3 regions of the Polycladomyces abyssicola genome follow, and region 1 is predicted to be linked to each of the others. Evidence: riboswitches for the same ligand, from Rfam matches in the RefSeq annotation. Region 1 holds a riboswitch; each other region holds the start of a gene.
The links. A riboswitch is a leader RNA that binds a small molecule or an ion and turns the genes downstream of it on or off. The one in region 1 is predicted to bind S-adenosylmethionine.
Positions count from the first base shown of each region.

Region 1 (4,799 bases):
CGTCAAGGACGCGTTGCGTCTGTGGACGGAAGGAAGCGCATTTGCCGAGGGAAAGGAAATGGAACGGGGGTCGATCAGACCGGGGAAATGGGCCGATTTTACCGTGTTGGATCGGGCCCTTTCCGATACGGAACCGGATGAGATCCTGAAGGCACGGGTGGTCATGACCGTGGTAAACGGAAAGGTGGCATATCTGGCGGAGTGACTGCTTTGGGTTCTGCTTATTCCCTTGTCCCCAAAAAACGGAGCTAGCAAGACATTTTTCTGCTTACATCGAGCGTTCTATTTGTCTTTGCATTCACATAGAATAACCGCGAGGTGATTGCATGCCGGTTCGAGCCAATAGTGATGAAGTGAAATTGTTGGCGCGTCTGATGCGGGCGGAAGCGGAAGAGGACGGCGAGATGGGAATGTTGTTGGTAGGAAATGTCGGCGTCAACCGGGTGATGGGTGATTGTCTGGATTTTGAGGATCTCCGGTCGATCAGGGCGATGGTGTTCCAATCGCCCGGAGGTTTTGAAGCCGTACAGCGGCCGTACTTTTATCAAGCGGCCAGAGATCGAGACATTCGTCTCGCCCGCAGGGTCATCCGGGGCGAGCGTTATGATCCGGCTTCCCATGCGCTGTGGTTTTTCAAACCGGTCGGTCCATGTCCCCCGCGATGGTTCAACCAGCCCCATAGCGGGAGGTACAAAAGCCATTGCTTTTACATCCCCGTACCCGCGTCTTGTCCGGATGTATACTGAGGAGAGGAGGAAAAGCGGTGTATTGGCCTTATTACAATCCATACGGAAACGGTTCCCTGTCGGTTCAAGGATGGGATGACGTATCGGTATCACAGCAGAGACAACGTGTGTATTCGGAAGACCTGCTCAGCCGCAATATCGGGAAAACAGTGACGGTGTATCTTACTTTTGAAAATAATCCCCAGTGGACCGCAAAAAAAATCACCGGCACGCTGCGCGGTGTCGGCCGGGATTTCATCGTGGTCCGTGATCGGCAAACCGGTAAAGATCACATGTTGCTCAACATCAAAATCGATTTTGTGGTGTTTGACGATCGACCCGCCGCTTTGGCTGGTGAATAGCAAAAAAAGGCGGCCCGATCAGGTGGGCCGACTTTGATCAAGCGGAGTCCGTTTTTCCGGTACTACCAGGGGAAGCGGATTTTTTTTGCAGTTCATTCCAACACGTAAGCAAGTGCGTCCAGTGCTTGGTCCACTGTTTCCACGGTCACTTGTGCCCGCTGGGATAGCTCTTTCAACGGATGATGCAGGCTTTCGGGGCGAACCAAAATGAGCGGTTTTCCCATCTGGATGGCCATGGCCGCGTCCATCGCCGTGTTCCATTGCCGGTATTTCTCACCAAACAGCGCGATGACCACATCCGCTTTCTGCATCCAGATCCGCGTCCGCAGGTTGTTCAGTTCGGATGCGGCATGATCCCGGTACACTGCGTTGGGTTGTTTCCCTTTGATCAGTTCGCCGATCGCGTCCGAGCGGTCATGATCTTCTTGCGGCCCTTTAAAAATGATCGGCAGGCCGCGCTCTTCCGCTTTTTTTCGAAGCTGTTCGCGCCAATCGTCGTGAATTTGCCCCGCGAGATAGACCAAGAGTTCCAATTTCCATCTCCTCCTTTTGAGGTCGTGTCTTGATCCATATCGTGTGTATTGCCTTGACGCCACTGTAGTAGCTTCTCTCCCATTGTATCAAAAAGAGACAAACATGCAGTGGCCGTCTTCCGTACACTCGGAGTTTTCTCACAGGTAGCCTGTTCCTATTAAAAAAATATTTTTGAAAAACGGTTGACAATAACGGCAAATCGGAGTATCATGACAACAAATCAGTTTAGTTTACTAATCAGAGTGGTTAACTCGGTTTTAATCATATTTCTGCTTACCCATCCAGAGAGGTGGAGGGACTCGGCCCTATGAAGCCTCGGCAACCAGTTCTGCCTTTAAGCCCTTATAGCGGAACCCGGTGCCAATTCCGGAGAGAACCACGTGTTCTCGAAGATGGGGAGAAAAAGGCGTTATCGAGAAAAACCGCCCCTTTTCTCCCGCCGGGAAAAGGGGTTTTTTACATCAAAGGGGGAGCGATCATGGCGCAACAACAACAGTGGAAATGGGCGAAAGATGTTGACCGTCTGAATGAAGTGGAAAAGTTGAAATTGGAGAAAGACGGTCTGGATGTCATTTCCGATATCATCGAGAAATACGCCAAAAACGGATTTGAGTCAATCCCGGAGGAGGAATTTGCCCGTTTCAAATGGGCGGGATTATACCTGCAACGCCCCAAATCTGATGGTTATTTCATGATGCGGGTGCGGATTCCGACGGGGATATTGAATTCCCGGCAGGTTCGTGTGTTGGCCGAAGTGGCTCGTGATTACGGGCGAGGTCTCATCGACGTGACCACACGGCAGGCGGTGCAGTATCACTGGCTGCGTATCGAGAATATCCCGGATATTTTCCGCCGGTTGAACGAAGTGGGTTTGTACTCGTACGAAGCATGCGGCGACTGTCCGCGCAACATTGTCGGCAATCCGTTGGCGGGAATCGATCCGTATGAGCTGATCGATACGCGTCCGATCGTTGCAGAACTGGAAAAGACATTCTTGCTGAACAAAGAATTTTCCAATTTGCCGAGGAAATACAAAATATCTGTCTCCGCCAACATTCACAATGCGGGGCACGCACAAATCAATGATGTCGCCTTCACTCCCGCGATCAAGGAGATCGACGGAGAACGGGTAGTCGGATTCCACGTGTGGGTGGGCGGCGGATTGTCCAACCGGCCGCATCTGGCTCAGCAGTTGGATATCTTTGTGCGCCCGGAACAGGTGGTGGATGTGGCGGTCGGCATTACCAAAGTGTTCCGGGATTACGGTTATCGTGAAAAACGGCACCGTGCCCGTCTGAAGTTCTTGGTCGCCGATTGGGGACCGGAGAAGTTTTTGGAAGTGTTGACCGAACTGATCGGTCCCTATCCGTCGCGCGGGGAAGATCAGCTGAAAGAGTGGAACGGCGGGTACTTCACGGGTGTGCATCCGCAAAAACAGGAAGGGCTGTGCTACGTGGGGCTCAATATTCCCGTTGGCCGGACCTCCGCGGAAGAGTTTTTCCAACTGGCCGATCTGGCCGATCAATACGGCTCAGGGTCCGTGCGTACGGTGAACACCCAAAACGTGATCATCCCTGACATACCGCGGGAGCAGGTGGACGCTCTGTTGAAAGAACCATTGTTGGAACGGCTGACACCCTATCCGAAAACATTTGTCGGACATGCCGTTTCCTGCACCGGTAATGAATTCTGCAACTTGGCGCTGACCGAAACCAAACAGTTGATGCACCGTACTGTGGAGTATCTGGATTCCCGTATTGACCTCGATGTGCCGATCCGCTTGCATGTGAACGGTTGCCCCAATTCCTGCGGCCAGCAACAAATCGCCGATATCGGGCTGTTGGGCGGCAAATTGAAAACGTCAGCAGGCATGGTGGAGGCATACACCGTGTCGGTTGGCGGACATTTGAACGGGAAAGGTCGCTTCAACACCCAGCTTAAGGGTCGGGTGGAAGCAAATGATGTTCCGCGTGTGTTGGAATCGTTGGTGCTGTTTTACAAAAACGAACGGCAACCCGGTGAGTTGTTTTCCGAGTTCGTGGACCGCGTAGGGGTGGCTGCCTTCCAAGAGCGACTGGACGAAGCGCTGGCGAAGGCGGGAACGCAATGAGTGTACGTAAGACGAAGCAGCGGAACGACAGTGTGGATCCCGCCCTGTTTTTGTACCGGTTATCGGTTGTGATGGAAGCGGGGGAAACACATACGATTGTCGTGCTGGCAGAAGACGACGAAACGGCCTTTAGCGCTGCCGAAAAGGAATGGGAACGGCATTTTCTCGTTCCGCCAAAGGTTGCGGAATGGGCGTTGGAGGAAAAGCGGCGGGCAAAATCGGGAAGCGGCTATGTGATCAGCGGAAATGAATCGGAAAATTCGTCTAATGTGTGACCAATTGCGTCCGGAATGAATATGCATTGTGCAGGAGGGAACATCAATGGGCAATCAAACTGTACAGACGGAAGAAAAAGTGTGGTCACCGGAAGCGTGCAAAGCGGCGGCGGAAGAATTACGGAATTCTCATCCTTCAGACATTCTGGCATGGGCCGTTCAGCAGTTCGGCCCGTCGGATTTGACTTTGGCGTGCAGCTTCGGTTATGAAGATGTGGCGCTTGTGGACATGTTGGTCAAATTAAACCCCGATGTGGATATTTTCTACTTGGACACCGGTCTCTTGTTCCGGGAAACTTACGAAACCCGGGATCGTCTGGCGGAGAGGTATCAAAAGGATTTCATCCGCGTCGCCACAGATCTTACGTTGGAACAACAGGCGCGGGAGTGGGGGGATCAGTTATGGGCACGCGATCCCAACCAGTGTTGTTACCTTCGGAAAGTGGCACCGCTTGAAAAGCAGTTGAACTCCTATCGTGCGTGGATTACCGGTATCCGCCGGGAACAGTCACCCACCCGTGCCAATGCCGAAGTGGTGGAATGGGACACCAAGTTCCAATTGGTCAAGATTAATCCGTTGGCATTTTGGACTTCCGAGCAAGTGTGGTCATACATCAAAGAAAACGAGGTGCCATACAATCCGCTCCATGATCGCCATTACCCCAGCCTCGGCTGTGAACCGTGCACCCGGCCGGTCAAACCGGGGGAAGATCCGCGAGCCGGTCGCTGGGCGGGATTTATGAAAACGGAGTGCGGATTGCATAAGTAAAATGTTGGAGATCGGTATTGTTTT
Region 1 covers NZ_AP024601.1:2,528,416-2,533,214, reverse strand. The annotation lists gene KI215_RS12725 (amidohydrolase) at 1-205, shown strand, start outside; gene KI215_RS12720 (cell wall hydrolase) at 327-746, shown strand; gene KI215_RS12715 (spore coat protein GerQ) at 764-1,087, shown strand; gene KI215_RS12710 (YtoQ family protein) at 1,180-1,620, opposite strand; SAM riboswitch class I at 1,896-2,020, shown strand; gene KI215_RS12705 (nitrite/sulfite reductase) at 2,100-3,731, shown strand; gene KI215_RS12700 (DUF3906 family protein) at 3,728-4,006, shown strand; gene KI215_RS12695 (phosphoadenylyl-sulfate reductase) at 4,053-4,775, shown strand; gene KI215_RS12690 (sulfite exporter TauE/SafE family protein) at 4,777-4,799, shown strand, end outside.

Region 2 (4,799 bases), 470 kb from region 1:
GTCACAGGTGTCCTAAATCACGCCTGTTTCGCATAACATGCAGGAGCACGGGCTTGTTCGCAGTGAGCCTTTCACTTCGGATTTTCCGTGGCGATGCCGTCCACAGTATAGAGAGGAGTAATAACATGAAAGTGTTGGTTACGGGAGGAGCTGGGTTCATTGGTTCCCACATCGTCGATCTTTTGTTGGAACGCGGTGACGACGTAATCGTGGTGGACAATCTCAGCACGGGACAGGAAGCACATCTGAAGCCGGAAGTGTTGTTTTACCGCATGGACATCACCGATCATCGTTTGTCCGACGTTGTCGCCGAAACACGGCCGGAAGTGGTCATTCATCAAGCTGCACAGATCGACGTCCCGACGTCCGTGCGGGATCCGTTGCACGACGCCATGACCAACATCATCGGGACGCTCAATTTGCTGGAAGCGTGCCGTAACGCTGGTGTGCGAAAGGTAGTCTATGCATCATCTGCGGCTGTATACGGCAATCCCGAATATTTGCCGATTGATGAAAAACATCCGGTGGCACCGCTCTCCGGTTACGGTATTTCCAAACACACGCCAGAACATTATTTGCAAGTGTATGCCCAATTGCACGGGTTGGCCTACACGGTTCTCCGTTATGCCAACGTTTACGGTATCCGTCAAGACCCCCGCGGGGAAGGCGGTGTCATCTCCATTTTCATCGAAAAGGTGCTCAAAGGTGAACCGATTACTGTTTTCGGAGATGGCGAACAGACGCGCGATTACATCTACGTGGAGGATGTGGCACGCGCCAATGTAGCGGCGCTGACCAACGGGGACGGACAGATTTTGAATATCGGTACCGGACAGAAGACGTCCATCAATGAGCTGATCGCCCTGTTTGAGGAAGTGATCGGCCAAAAAATGGAAATCCATCATGCTCCGGACCGTCCAGGAGATATTAAGCATAGTTACTTCGACAACCGGCGTGCGATGGAGGTATTGAACTGGCGACCGGAGACGGATCTTTCCGTGGGATTGCAGAAAACATTGACGTATTATCGCGAACGGATCACCCGATGATTGAAATATGCCCGTAAAAAACGTGAAACGTTTTTGTAACAAAACACGTCTCAATTATATAGAGGGATCTCTTGATTACTCCATCCTGCTGGGTTTTTCAACTGTTGTAACCAACCGGCAAAACACAGTATACTGATTACGAGTTACCTGGAGTACGGAACGGTCAAACCACGAAACAAACAAGTTAGCAGGTGGGGGTCGCCCCAATGGAGCGGCTCAATTCGGGGAGGATTTGTGGCAATTATATTAAGCAGGAGTGGTTTGCGGATGCGATCGAAAGCAGTGTATGAAGGGGACGCACACTTGCTCTCGGAAGGCGTGTACCAACCGCCTTCGGGTTGGTACCCGATTGCCAAACGGGTATTTGAAATCATTTTCTCTATTACATTCTTGATTTTAACCTTGCCGGTGTTGGTGTTGACCGCAATTGCCATCAAATTGGAATCGAAAGGTCCAGTCTTCTACAAACAGGAACGCGTTGGCTTGCACGGGAAACCCTTCTATATCGTCAAACTGCGCTCCATGCGGGTGGACGCGGAGAAAAACGGTCCGCAATGGGCATCCAAAAACGACCCCCGAGTAACCCGTGTAGGACGGTTTATCCGCAAGACGCGGATCGATGAAATTCCGCAACTGATCAGCGTCTTGAAAGGGGATATGAGCTTGATCGGCCCGCGGCCGGAACGACCGATGTTCACCGAGAAATTTGCCGCAGAAATTCCCGGATTCAAGAACCGCCTGTTGGTAAAACCGGGTTTGACCGGATGGGCACAGGTAAACGGCGGTTATGACATGACACCAAAAGAGAAATTCGAATTGGATATGTACTACATCAAACGACAATCGTTCGCGTTGGATATGCGCATTCTGTTGCGTACGGTATGGGTGGTACTGACCGGTAACGGTGCCCGTTGAGCTCGTTTCTCTACACACCAAAAATAAAACGGATTGCCCCGAGGGTAATCCGTTTTTTCCCGTTCCTGTTCTTGTGTATCACAAGGCTATCCCGACACATGATGCTCCGGCTGTGGCAATCCCCATCAAAAGGTCAGCCGAAGGGCCATGTACAGCAGAAGCCAAAACGGGAGGCTTAAACCGGTCGCGTTGATGAGGCCGATCCAAAACGATTTGCCAACAACCGTGCTCATGTCGGGCACCTCCGTTGCTTGTTTCCTTGGTTGTTTTTATTATACGCGAATGTCAGTCTCCGTAGAGGGTTTTTGGCCATTTGTAAACGAAATGTAATCTCATGGTAATCTGCTGTCATTATTCATCAAAAAAATTTGTATATTATGGGTAAAGAGAATGACGTTGACATCCTGAATGTTGTCATGGTAGTATGTAACTTGACAACTTCATAAGACGATGTTGCGCGCTCTTATCAAGAGAGGTGGAGGGACTGGCCCGATGAAACCCGGCAACCGTCCGCGGTATGTACGCGGAAATGGTGCCAATTCCTGCAGAGCCCATCGGTTCTGGCAGATGAGAGAGGCGATTTTATAATATATAAGATCCCTTTCTGCTCTGGCAGAAGGGGATTTTTTCTTAGAGACAGGTGGTGAATGATACGATGATTGTACTCGACAAAGTGAACAAAGTGTACCCTTCCTCGAAAGACGGGGATGTGGTCGCGTTGCAGGATATCAATCTCCGCATCGAACGCGGAGAAATTTTCGGGATCGTTGGGCACAGCGGTGCGGGGAAAAGCACGCTGCTTCGATTGCTCAACGGGTTGGAGAAACCCACTTCGGGCAGCGTCACGGTGGATGGCATTTCCATTTCCGAAAGCAGTGAGCGAGAGTTGCGCGAAGCGCGAAAGAAAATCGGAATGATTTTCCAACATTTCCACTTGCTTTGGTCTCGTACCGTGTGGGAAAATGTGGCTTTCCCCCTGGAGTTGGCCGGCAAATCGAAAAAGGAAATCCGGGAAAAAGTGGATTCCTTGCTGGAACGGGTGGGACTTTCCCATCGGGCGAATGCGTACCCCGCTCAACTGTCCGGGGGACAGAAACAGCGTGTCGGAATCGCACGGGCCTTAGCCAACGATCCGAGCGTCTTGCTGTGTGACGAGGCGACATCGGCGCTGGACCCGGAAACGACAGCCTCCATTTTGCAATTGTTGAAGGATATCCACCGGGACACCGGCATCACGATGGTGATCATCACGCACGAAATGAGTGTGGTCAAACGGCTGTGCCATCGCATGGCCGTCATGGAAGCCGGTAAAGTGGTGGAACTGGGTGAGGTGGAGACGCTGTTCCGGGAACCGAAGCACCCAGTTACCCAGCAGTTCGTTCAGTCCTATCACACTGAAAAACTGGAAGCTTCAAAAGAGCATGCCGATTTGATCCGGGTGCGGTCGGACGATTTGGATCGTATCTGGTCCCGCTTGGCTGATTGGGTAAAACAAGGCGTGACAGTGACGATCTTGCCTGACCAAGAGGAAAACGACGGAACGGTTGCCTTACAGGTGAGCGGAGAACCGTATCAAGTTCGGAATGCAGTGGAGGAGATCCGGGAATTCGGGGGCAGATCGGAGGTGATCACGCATGTTTGATCAACTGGACACCACCCTTTTGTGGCAAGCAACCGGGGAAACATTGTACATGGTTGCCATCTCCACGTTTTTCTCGGCATTAATCGGCATTCCGTTGGGTGTGCTCCTCGTCATCACGGATAAGGGTCATCTGTGGGAAAATGTGGTGATCCAGCGGATCTTGGGCCTGATCGTCAACTTGTTCCGGGCGGTGCCGTTCATTGTGTTGGTCCTGTTTCTGTTTCCGTTGTCCAAGCTGTTGGTCGGTACCACGCTCGGCCCGACGGCGGCCACGATTCCCTTGATCGCTGGAGCGGCACCTTTTTACGCGCGTATGGTGGAAACGGCTATCCGGGAGATCGACAGGGGAGTGATCGAGGCCGCCCAAGCGATGGGAGCCACCCGGATGCAGATCGTCCGTATGGTGCTCCTGCCGGAAGCTAAGCCGGCGATCATCTCCGGTTTGACTGTCACCTGTGTCGCCCTGATCAGCTTCTCGGCGATGGCTGGCATTGTGGGCGGTGGCGGATTGGGTGACGCAGCATACCGCTTTGGGTTCCAATCGTTCAACGATCAAATGCTGTACGCGTGTGGCCTGTTGCTCGTCGTATTCGTTCAGCTGGTGCAGTGGTGCGGCGACTGGTTGGCGCGACGCGTCGATAAACGATAATGCAAAGTAACCGGCAAATTCAATGGAACTAGGAGGATGCGATAATGAAGAAATGGTGGATCGGCCTGCTCGCAATCGTCATGATGTTGACGATGACTGCATGCGGCGCAGGTAAAAAAGATGAAGCAACCATTCGTGTGGGAGCGACGCAAGTTCCTCATGCCGAGATTCTGAACCATATCAAACCGATCCTGGAAAAACAGGGCGTCCATTTGGAAGTGCGTGTGTTCCAGGATTATGTCCTGCCCAACAAGTCAGTGGAGGAAGGGGAGCTGGACGCCAACTACTTCCAGCACATTCCGTGGATGGAAGCCTCCAACAAAGAGCAGGGCTGGCATTTGGTCAAAGTGGTGGGTGTACACATCGAACCGATGGGCGCCTATTCGAAAAAGTACAAATCCAAATCGCAGATTCCCAACGGTGCGACCATTGCCTTGCCCAATGCCACCAGTGAAATGACACGGGTGCTGTTGCTCTTGGATCAGCAAGGCTTGATCAAACTGGATAACCGTCAAGGTGACAAAACGCTCAACAACATCAAATC
Region 2 covers NZ_AP024601.1:2,999,859-3,004,657, reverse strand. The annotation lists gene KI215_RS14900 (SDR family oxidoreductase) at 126-1,049, shown strand; gene KI215_RS14895 (sugar transferase) at 1,317-1,964, shown strand; SAM riboswitch class I at 2,425-2,538, shown strand; gene KI215_RS14890 (methionine ABC transporter ATP-binding protein) at 2,620-3,606, shown strand; gene KI215_RS14885 (methionine ABC transporter permease) at 3,599-4,255, shown strand; gene KI215_RS14880 (MetQ/NlpA family ABC transporter substrate-binding protein) at 4,300-4,799, shown strand, end outside.
Region 2: linked by a shared signal. The riboswitch ahead of KI215_RS14890 (methionine ABC transporter ATP-binding protein) and the one ahead of KI215_RS12705 (nitrite/sulfite reductase) in region 1 are both predicted to bind S-adenosylmethionine.

Region 3 (4,799 bases), 1.6 Mb from region 1:
TTGATTTCCCTGTGGTTGATCGCCACGTTGACATTCATGATGATGCTGGCAGTGCCGGGCGATCCGTTCACCGGTGAGAAAAAATTGCCACCGGAAACCCTGAAAAATCTCAAGGCGGCGTATCATTTGGACAAGTCGTACCCGGAGCAGTATCTCTACTATATGAAAAACCTGGTGATGATGGATCTCGGTCCCTCGATCAAATACACCACCCGCACGGTCAACGAAATTATCAGCGAAGGATTTCCCGCATCCGCCCAGTTGGGGGTGCAAGCGATCATCTTGTCGCTGATCCTTGGTTTGACGTTGGGGGCGATTGCCGCGCTCCGGCAGAATCGCATCCCGGATTATACGGCCACCGTGATCGCTGTATTGGGTGTGTCGATTCCCAGCTTCGTCATGGCACCAATTTTGCAAAAATATCTGGGTCTGGAGTGGGAACTGCTCCCGATCGCAACCTGGGAGGGGTTTGAATACAGCATCATGCCGACGATCGCGTTGGCCGTACTGCCGTTGGCGATGGTCACACGGCTGATGCGTTCCAGCATGCTGGAGGTGTTGAATCAGGATTACATCCGAACAGCCCGCTCCAAAGGATTGTCCCCTAGACGTGTCATTATCCACCATACTTTGCGCAATGCCATCTTGCCGGTTGTGACCATCATGGGGCCGCTGACTGCGGGTATTTTGACCGGCAGTTTCGTCATCGAGAAGATCTTCTCCATCCCCGGCATCGGGAAATACTTTGTCGACAGCGTGACCAACCGTGATTACCCGGTGATCATGGGGATCACGATCTTCTATTCCGCCTTTCTCATCTTAATGAACTTTCTCGTCGACTTGATTTACGGTTGGATTGATCCGCGGATCAAAGTCGGACACAAGGAGGCGAACTGAGATGGCGATTCCGGCACAACGATTCGAACGTGTTCCCAAACGGTCCCAAGAGGCGGAAACGATCAAGCGGCCCAGCATCACCTATACCCAGGACGTCTGGCGGCGGCTGAAACAGAACAAACTGGCGATAGCCGGACTGGTGACGATCATTTTGCTTGCGGTGATGTCGATCATTGGTCCGCATTTATCTTCTTATTCGTACTATGAGCAGGATTTGGACGGAAAAAACATGGCGCCTTCGGGCGAACACTGGTTTGGTACCGATGATCTGGGGAGAGATGTCTTTGTCCGCACCTGGTACGGTGGGCGCATTTCACTGGAGATCGGACTGGCCGCAGCCTTGATCGACTTGTGCATTGGCGTGCTGTACGGTGGCATTGCCGGTTATCGCGGTGGCAAGGTGGACGAAGTGATGATGCGGATCGTGGACATTTTGTGGGGATTGCCGTATCTGCTCACCGTCGTGTTGCTATTGGTCGTGCTGGAGCCGGGTTTGGGCACCATCATCATTGCACTGACTGCGACGGGATGGCTCAATATGGCACGGTTGGTACGGGGTCAAGTGCTGCAGCTGAAACAACAGGAGTTCGTGTTGGCGGCACGTACCCTGGGAGCCGATACCAAGCGCCTCCTGTTCAAACATTTGATTCCCAACGCCATGGGACCCATCATCGTCATGCTGACGTTTACGGTGCCCAATGCCATTTTCGCTGAAGCCTTTCTCAGCTTTCTGGGGTTGGGCGTGCAGGCCCCGCAAGCCAGTTGGGGGACGATGATCAACGATTCGTTGGTCGTCATCTTTTCGGAAGATTGGTGGCGGCTGTTTTTCCCTGCCTTTTTCCTCAGCTTGACGATGTTGGCCTTCAACGTGTTCGGTGACGGTCTGCGTGACGCGCTCGATCCCAAGATGCGGAAATGAGGTGGATCAACGTGGCATTGTTGGAGATTCGCGATTTGCATGTGTCGTTTCACACCTATGCAGGAGAAGTACAAGCGGTCCGGGGTGTCAACCTGACGTTGGAAAAGGGAGAAGCATTGGCCATTGTCGGGGAGTCGGGCAGTGGCAAAAGCGTCACTGCACAGGCGATTATGCGCTTGATTCCTTCTCCGCCCGGCAAAATCAAGAGCGGTGAAATTCTTTTTGACGGGAAAAATCTGTTGAAGTTGACGGAAAAAGAGATGTTCCAGGTACGCGGCTCCGAGATCGGGATGATCTTTCAGGACCCGATGACATCGCTCAACCCGACGATGACAGTGGGTAAGCAGATCATGGAGGGGCTGATTTGGCACCAGCGCATTTCCCCTTCCGAAGCGCGCCAACGCGCAGTGGAAATGTTGCGTTTAGTGGGCATTCCCAGCCCCGAGACACGGATCAACAATTATCCTCACGAATTCAGCGGCGGGATGCGGCAACGAGCCATGATCGCCATCGCATTGGCCTGCAATCCGAAGATTTTGATCGCAGATGAGCCGACCACGGCATTGGACGTGACCATCCAAGCACAGATCATCGAACTGCTGAAGGAACTGCAAAAGAAAACGGACACCGCTGTCATTCTGATCACCCACGATTTGGGTGTGGTGGCGGAAATGGCGCAACGCGTGGCGGTGATGTACGGAGGCAAGGTGGTGGAGACGGGAACGGTGGAAGAGATCTTCTACAGGCCACGTCATCCATACACCTGGGGGTTGTTGGCTTCTATGCCTCGGCTGGATTTGGATCGGAAGCAGGAGTTGAAGCCAATCCCCGGGTCCCCGCCGGATCTGTTCGATCCGCCCAAAGGTTGCCCGTTTGCCGATCGTTGTCCGTACACGATGTATATTTGCAACGACGAGATGCCCGAGGTGAGTGAGGTATCCCAGACGCATCGCGTTAGTTGCTGGCTGGAACACCCAGAAGCACCGTCCGTCTCGCATGAACCGATCGTGCGCATTTCGTCCAAGTAAACATTGACAGAAATTTCGATCCATCGTATCATAAGCTTCAAATACGAATATCAGGAAACACCTTCTTATCCAGAGCGGCGGAGGGACTGGCCCGATGAAGCCCGGCAACCACCCCGTTTACCTGTGTGCACCAAAAACACACATCAAACGGCGGGGAATGGTGCCAATTCCTGCAGAACCGACAGGTTCTGAGAGATGAGAAGGGGGACGGACTGCGATGGCATGGGAGCAGACGACACCCTCTTCTGATCGAAGAGGGTGTTTCCTTTTAAAAAAGGAGAGAAAACGCGTGGTAACCAGCGTCGATACGGTGACAAAGAAAACGGTGGCCGTGGGGCCGGTAGCGTTGGAATGCGGGGAAACACTGCAGGATGTGCACATTGCGGTGGAGACGGTGGGAAAACTGTCGGTGGACCGGGACAACGTGGTATTGGTTTGTCACGCGTTGACAGGAGATGCGCATGCCGTCGGGGATGAACGGGACCCCGGCTGGTGGGACGGGTTGATCGGGCCCGGTCGCTACATCGATACCAACCGCTATTTTGTCGTCACCACCAATGTACTTGGCGGCTGTAATGGAAGTACGGGTCCGTCATCCATCAATCCGGCCACGGGGCGGCCTTATGGTTCGAGTTTTCCCCCGGTCACCATTCGGGATATGGTCCACGTGCAGTATCGTACCCTTCAGAAAATGGGCATCGATCGGGTTCATACCATCGTCGGCGGTTCCATGGGGGGAATGCAGGTACTGGAATGGGGCATCTTATACCCTGAAGCGGTGGAGAATTTGATCCCCATCGCCACCACAGCCGCGTTGTCCCCCATGGCCATCGCCTACAACGATATCGGGCGCCAAGCCATCATGTCCGATCCGGACTGGCAGGGAGGCGATTACTACCCGGGACCGGGGCCGAAAAAAGGTTTGGCTATCGCCAGGATGGTCGGAATGGTTACCTACCGAACGGACACGTTGTTCCATCAGCGGTTCCAACGCCGGCTGCAGACCAATGTACCGGAATGGTCCCGGGACGCGACATTTCAGGTGGAAAGCTATCTGCGTTATCAGGGAGAAAAACTGGTTAACCGGTTTGATGCCAACAGTTATTTGTGTCTGCTCAAAGCGATGGACACGCATGATGTGGGCAGGGGGCGCGGCGGAATGGCGGCCGCGCTGTCGAAGATTCGCTCCCGTGCGTTGATCATCGGCATTGAGGAGGATCGGTTGTTTCAAATTGAGGAGCAACGAACACTGTACCGGGAATTACGGGAGCAGGGAAAAGATGCACAGCTGTGGGAATTACGATCCCCGTACGGACATGATGCATTTTTGATCGAATACGAAAAGATGGGACCGGTAATCCGGGAATTTTTGGAGGGGTAGCATTCCGGGGAGAAGCTACCCCTTTCCTTGACGCTGTCGAACAATTGGGAGTACAATAAGGTTGTTCACAAAGTTGAAACCCCTTTCTATCCACTGGACCGCATTAGATCCAGTCCAAGGCATTTCGCCACACTTGTCGAAACGTTTGGGAAGCGGGTTGACATCACGGCTTGATCGCACTATCAAAGTCAATTTACAAGGGGTTATTGGAGGGCGCAAGATGAGCAATCACAGTAGTTTCTTCAACCGTCGGCTGCACTCGTTGCTGGGTGTCATTCCGGTGGGCTTTTTTTTGGTCGAGCACTTGTTGACGAACTATTTTGCGACCAGAGGCCCCGCCGTTTTCCAAGAAAAGGTGGAGTGGATCTGGCATCTGCCGTTCCTGCTCGCTCTGGAAACGGTGTTCATCTACCTGCCTTTGTTGTACCATGCGCTGTATGGTCTGCACATCGCGTTCCAGGCGAAAAATAACGTTGTGAATCACGGCACGTTCCGTAACTACATGTTTATGTTGCAACGCGTGACCGGCATCATCACACTGATTTTCGTGGGATGGCATGTATGGGAAACGAGG
Region 3 covers NZ_AP024601.1:957,734-962,532, forward strand. The annotation lists gene KI215_RS04845 (ABC transporter permease) at 1-897, shown strand, start outside; gene KI215_RS04850 (ABC transporter permease) at 899-1,816, shown strand; gene KI215_RS04855 (ABC transporter ATP-binding protein) at 1,828-2,844, shown strand; SAM riboswitch class I at 2,907-3,046, shown strand; gene metX (homoserine O-acetyltransferase MetX) at 3,134-4,225, shown strand; gene KI215_RS04865 (succinate dehydrogenase cytochrome b558 subunit) at 4,446-4,799, shown strand, end outside.
Region 3: linked by a shared signal. The riboswitch ahead of metX (homoserine O-acetyltransferase MetX) and the one ahead of KI215_RS12705 (nitrite/sulfite reductase) in region 1 are both predicted to bind S-adenosylmethionine.